2 linked regions of the Blastochloris tepida genome follow. Each later gene encodes a partner of the first gene's protein in a complex. Links are inferred from orthologs where the notes say so. Each region holds a gene or a part of one and is shown in the gene's direction. Other genes may lie near its edges.

Region 1 (3,057 bases):
TGGTGTTCGGCAAGGTGGCTGGCGAGCGCGCCGCGCAATATGTGCGCTCCGCCCGCCCGGTCAGCCCCGAGCGCACCGCGCGTCTGGCGGAGGCCTCGGCAACGCGTGTCCTGCGCCTGCTCGGCAATGAGCGGGGCGAGCGCCTCGCCGAGATCCGCGATGCGATGATGGATGCCATGGAGGAGGGCGTCGGCCTCTACCGCACCGAAGCCGGGCTCAAGGCGGCATGCCGCACGCTGGCCGATTTGCGCGCGCGCTATCGCCGCGGCATCCGGCTCGACGACAGAAACCGTGCCTTCAACACCGAGTGGCTCGCCGCCATCGAGCTTGGCAGCATGCTGGAGGTCGCCGAGGCGATGGCCCATGCCGCGCTGTGGCGCCGCGAGTCGCGCGGCGCCCATCAGCGGCTCGATGCCACGGCGCGCGACGACCGGCGCTTCCTCGTGCACTCCATCGCCCGATCCGGCGGCGACGGCGCGCCGCAGATCAAGTCGGCGCCGGTGACCATCACCAAATCGCGGCCGGGCTCGCGCGTCTATGGCGGCGCCGGAGCCAAGGCCGAACTGACGTGAGGTGGTCCATATGACCGACACCCGCACCATTCGCATCGAAGCGCTGCGCTTCAATCCCGAAACCGATTCCGCGCCGCGCCTGCAGCGCTACGACGTGCCGTTCACGCCCGACATGTCGGTGCTGCAGGGGCTGCAATACATCAAGGACCATCTCGACGGCTCGCTCACCTTCCGCTGGTCGTGCCGCATGGCGGTGTGCGGCTCGTGCGGCATGATGATCAATGGCCGTCCGCATCTGTCGTGCGAGACGTTTCTGCGCGACCTCTATCCCGGCCCGGTGCGGGTGGAGCCGCTCGACCATTTCCCGGTCCAGCGCGATCTCGCCATCGATCAGGCGGGCTTTCTCGACAAGCTGGCGGCGATCAAGCCCTATATCGTATCGGCGAAAGACAAGCCGCTCAGCGAGGGGCCGAGCCGCCAGACCCCGGCGCAGCTCGACGCCTATTACCAGTACTCGCAGTGCATCAACTGCCTTCTGTGCTACGCCGCCTGCCCGCAATTCGGCCTGAACCCGGACTTCATCGGCCCGGCGGCGCTGTCGCTCCTGCACCGCTACAATCTCGATTCGCGCGACATCGGCTGGTCGGTGCGCGCCGACGTGGCCAATGCCGAGGTCGGGGTGTGGGAGTGCACGGTCGTCGGCTACTGCTCCGAGGTCTGCCCCAAGGGGGTTGACCCCATGCATGCCGTCAATGAGAACAAGGTCAATTCGGCGCTCGATTATCTCGGCGTGAAGCGCCTGCTGGGAGGCCGGTGATGACCGAGGTGAGAACCTACCGCCGCCCCATGCCGGCGGACTGGTGGACCAGGAACCCGTCCTACGTCGTCTACATGCTCCGCGAAGCCTCGGCGGTGTTCTTCTTCGTCTACGCACTGGTGCTGCTGTGGGGGCTCTACACCCTGACGCAGAGCGAAGCCGCCTATGACGGCTGGCGGGCGCTGCTCGCGACCCCGGCGATGATCGCCTTCCACGCGGTGGCGGCGGCGTTCGCGCTGCTGCACACCGTCACCTGGTTCATGGTGCTGCCCAAGACCGCGCCGACGCTGCGCCTCGGCGGCCGGATCGTGCCGGTTGCCGCGGTGGTGGTGGTTGGCGTCGGTGCATCGGCGGCGATCTCGCTGTTCGTCTATGCCTGGGTCGCCGGGCTTCTGCCGCCCGGCCTCGCCGAGGCCGTCCGCAATCTGGTTCCGCCGGGAGGCGCGTCATGAAGCTGAAGCGCTCGCAGGAACCGATCTTCTGGCTGCTGTTCGGCGGCGGCGGCACGCTGGCGGCGCTGGTCGGCGTGGTGCTGATCGTCATCACCGGCATTCTGGTGCCGACCGGCACGCTTCCGCCCGACACCATGAGCTACGCGGCGATGCACGCCTTCGCCGCCACCCTGTTCGGCAAGGTGGCGATCTTCCTGGTGATCTCGCTGCTGCTGTGGCACGGCGTGCACCGCATGGCGGCCACCGCCCACCATGTCGGCCTCGCCAGCGCCCACACCGCGCAGATCGTGCTGCGCGGCTTCGCGGCGCTCGCCACGGCGGCCTGCGCCTATCTGCTGACCGGGCTGTGACACCAACGGCAGCGAAAGCTGGCCGTTGGGACGATACGGTTTCCGGCCGACGGGCGGTCTCTCATCGCGGGATCATGACCCGGTCGCCCGGAAATCGCAGCGGCGGGCGGCGTCGCGCCGCCAGATTGCAACGACTCCCATTATTCGCGCTGTCATAAACGGTTCTTTATCCGCCTGCCGCTAAGCTGGTCCCCAGGTGCGACCCGGTGCGACTGCATCGGATCGGGCTAGAAGCTCTTGAGTTGTCGCATTCTCCTTCGCAAAGCCGCTTCCCACCTTTGCGCAGAATGCTCTGGCTGAATTGCGGTACCGGACAGCATGACGATGGCGGCAATTGCCCGTGAGTCCCTCATCATCGACCTCGAGGACGCGATCATCCGCGGCTCCGCCGGCCGGCGCATCGAGGTGCTGCGACAGATCACCGATCTGTTCTTCGCCGGTGCGGAAGTCTATGACGACGAACAGATCGCGCTGTTCGACGACGTGATCGGCCGGCTGGCCAACGCCATCGAGACGGAGGCGCGCATCGAGCTTGCCTCCCGGCTGGCGCCGGCCGAGAACGCGCCGCCGCGCGTCATCCGCCAGCTTGCGCGCGACGACCTCATCGATGTCGCGGGCCCCGTCCTGTCCCAGTCGCCGCGGCTCACCGACGACGACCTGATCGACATTGCCCGCACCAAGAGCCAGCCGCACCTGCTCGCCATCTCGGAGCGCGAGACCATCTCGCCGCCGGTGACCGACGTGCTGGTGGCGCGCGGCAACCGCGAGGTCATGCACACGGTGGCGGCCAATTCCGGCGCGCGCTTCACCGACAAGGGCCTGTCCTGTCTGGTCGACCGCTCCGATGGCGACGAGTCGCTGCAGATGGCGATCGGCCGGCGCCGCGACCTGCCGCCCCAACTGTTCCGGGCGCTGATCGCCAAGGC
Region 2 (2,828 bases), 670 kb from region 1 along the record:
CCATTCTCCGCACGCAGATGGTGAGCTCGCGCTGGGCCCAGGGGTCGTCGAGATCGACGGTGCGGATGGCCATGGCGCGCATGGCGCGGTTCGCCGTGCTCTGCGGCACGATGCCGAGCCCGACCCCGCATTCCACCATGCGGCAGACCGCGTCGAATGAGCGCAGCTGCACCCGCAGGCGCAGCTGCCGGCCGATGCGCGCCGCCTTGTCGGCGAGGAAGCGCTGCAGCGCCGAGGCGCGGTCGAGCCCGACGAAATCATGGTCCAGCACGTCGGAGAAGGTGACGCGGCCTTCCGCCGCCAGCGGCGCATCGGCCGCCACCACCAGCACGAAACGGTCGGAGCGGAATGGGAAGGTTTCGAGCGAGCCGGTATCGACCGTGCCGGCGACGATGCCGATGTCGGCCACGCCCTCGGCGATCAGCACCACGATCTCGTCGGACAGCCGCTCCTCGATATCGACGCTGATCTTGGGATTGGCGGCGAGAAAGGCGCTCAGCGCCTCGGGCAGAAACTCGGTGAGCGCATTGGTGTTGGACAGCACCCGCACCTGACCGGCGAGCCCGCCGGAATAGGCGGCAAGCTCGGCATTCATCTGCTCGGCATGGGCCAGCATCAGCCGGGCGTGCTGCAGCAGCGTGCGTCCGGCATTGGTGGGGGTCACGCCCTGGCGGCCGCGCACCAAAAGCGCCGCGCCGAGCGAGGCCTCCATCTTGCGCAGGCGGGTGGAGGCCGCCGCCAGCGCCAGATTGGCCCGCGCCGCGCCGGCGGTGATGCTGCCGGCCTCGGCGACGTGGCGGAACAGGTCGAGGTCGATCAGGTCGAAGCGCATAGGGACCCTTCGTCAACGGCGAAGGCATCTTAGACAAAAAACAGATTGCGTGACCACATGGCATCCGTCACCTTCGTCTTCGGCGAAGTGATGCACGGCACGTGCCGGGATCCCGCCGGCGGCGGCGCGCGTTTCGAGCGTGACGGCCGCGGCCGGCCGCCGGTCCGTCCCTTATGGTCAATGTCAACGGCCTGACACGCGATTGTCGTCAGGACGCCTTGGCTGAGCGGGCAGGTGCTGGTCCGGTCGTCAGGTTTGTCCGCCGCCGGCAGCCGAGCAGAGGCAGGAGTCGAAGGAATGGCAGAGGTGCGAAGCCCCGTCGAACGGCCGTTGTCGCCGCATCTGATGATCTACCGGCCGATGCTGACGATGATGAGCTCGATCCTGCACCGCATCACCGGTGCCGCGCTCTATCTCGGCACGCTGCTGCTGGTGGCCTGGCTGGTCGCCGCCGCCACCTCGCCGGCCTGGTTCGATCTCGTCAACTGGGCGTTCGGCACCTGGGCCGGCCAGGTCGTGCTGATCGGCTACACCTGGGCGCTGTTCCAGCACATGGCCGGCGGCATCCGCCACTTCATCTGGGATTTCGGCCGGGGCTTCGGCCCGGTGGCGCGCGAAGTGCTCACCCAGGCCTCGTTCGTCTTCTCCGGTGCCCTGACCGCCGCCGTCTGGGCGGCCGCCTATTTCCTGCGCTGAGGCCACCATGTCCGGATCCAACTCCTCGATTCGCACGCCGATGGCGCGGGCCCGCGGCCTCGGCTCGGCCAAGCGCGGCACCGAGCATTTCTGGGCCGAGCGCGTCACCGGCGTGGCGCTGATCCCGCTCACCTTCGTCCTGGCCTTCGCGCTGGCGTTCCTGGCCGGCAAGGACCACGCGACCGTGGTGCAGTGGATCGCCAACCCGCTTCTCGCCATTCCGCTGGTGCTGGTGATCGCCACCGGCGTCCATCACATGAAGATCGGCATGCAGGTGATCCTCGAGGACTACGTCCACTCCGAGCCGATCAAGTTCGCCGCGCTGATGCTGAACACCTTCTTCAGCTATGCGGTCGGCGCCACCGGCGCGTTCGCCGTTCTCAAGATCGCTTTCGGGGGCTGAGCGCCATGTCGACCAACGGTTCTTCCAACGGCGCCGCGGCGCCGGCGTTCACCGGCGCGGCCTATCCGGTGATCGAGCACGCCTATGACGTGGTGGTGGTCGGCGCCGGCGGCGCGGGCCTGCGCGCGGTGGTCGGCTGCTCGGAGGCCGGCCTGCGCACCGCCTGCGTCACCAAGGTGTTCCCGACCCGCTCGCACACCGTTGCGGCGCAGGGCGGCGTCGCCGCCTCGCTCGGCAATATGGGCGAGGACGACTGGCGCTGGCACATGTACGACACCGTCAAGGGCTCCGACTGGCTCGGCGACCAGGACGCGATCGAGTACATGGTGCGGAACGCCCCGGCCGCCGTCTACGAGCTGGAGCACTGGGGCGTGCCGTTCTCGCGCACCGAGGACGGCAAGATCTACCAGCGCCCGTTCGGCGGCATGACCACGCATTTCGGCAAGGGCATCGCGCAACGCACCTGCGCCGCCGCCGACCGCACCGGCCACGCCATGCTGCACACCATGTACGGCGCGGCGCTGAAGCACCGGGCCGAGTTCTTCGTCGAGTATTTCGCGCTCGACCTGATCATGGACGGCGGCGCCTGCCGCGGCGTGATCGCGCTCAAGCTCGACGACGGCACGCTGCACGCCTTCCGCGCCCACAAGACGGTGCTGGCGACCGGCGGCTACGGCCGCGCCTATTTCTCGGCCACCAGCGCCCACACCTGCACCGGCGACGGCAACGCCATGGTGCTGCGCGCCGGCCTGCCGCTGCAGGACATGGAGTTCGTGCAGTTCCACCCGACCGGCATCTACGGCTCGGGCTGCCTGATCACCGAGGGCTCGCGCGGCGAGGGCGGCTACCTCGTCAATTCCGAGGGCGAGCGCTTCATGGAGCGCTACGCGCCCTCCG

Evidence for each region.
Region 2: BLTE_RS12390 (region 1) and sdhC share a complex: the UniProt entries of both Escherichia coli proteins name them as parts of the enzyme complex. The link is inferred for Blastochloris tepida from one-to-one orthologs.

The regions. Positions count from the first base shown.
Region 1 is NZ_AP018907.1:2,719,736-2,722,792, reverse strand. Bases 67-3,054 are described here. They hold BLTE_RS12390 (succinate dehydrogenase/fumarate reductase transmembrane subunit), read left to right. Parts: upstream 67-1,328; coding sequence 1,329-1,781; downstream 1,782-3,054. Other genes in these bases: BLTE_RS12380 (DUF2336 domain-containing protein), read left to right, coding at 2,456-3,054; frdD (fumarate reductase subunit FrdD), read left to right, coding at 1,778-2,131; BLTE_RS12395 (succinate dehydrogenase/fumarate reductase iron-sulfur subunit), read left to right, coding at 583-1,329; frdA (fumarate reductase (quinol) flavoprotein subunit), read left to right, coding at 67-572. Outside these bases: more of frdA, read left to right, coding at 1-66; more of BLTE_RS12380, read left to right, coding at 3,055-3,057. UniProt on the Escherichia coli protein: Two distinct, membrane-bound, FAD-containing enzymes are responsible for the catalysis of fumarate and succinate interconversion; fumarate reductase is used in anaerobic growth, and succinate dehydrogenase is used in aerobic growth.
Region 2 is NZ_AP018907.1:3,385,344-3,388,171, forward strand. Bases 70-2,828 are described here. They hold sdhC (succinate dehydrogenase, cytochrome b556 subunit), read left to right. Parts: upstream 70-1,129; coding sequence 1,130-1,528; downstream 1,529-2,828. Other genes in these bases: BLTE_RS15355 (LysR substrate-binding domain-containing protein), read right to left, coding at 70-832; sdhD (succinate dehydrogenase, hydrophobic membrane anchor protein), read left to right, coding at 1,536-1,931; sdhA (succinate dehydrogenase flavoprotein subunit), read left to right, coding at 1,937-2,828. In the rest of the region: more of BLTE_RS15355, read right to left, coding at 1-69. UniProt on the Escherichia coli protein: Membrane-anchoring subunit of succinate dehydrogenase (SDH).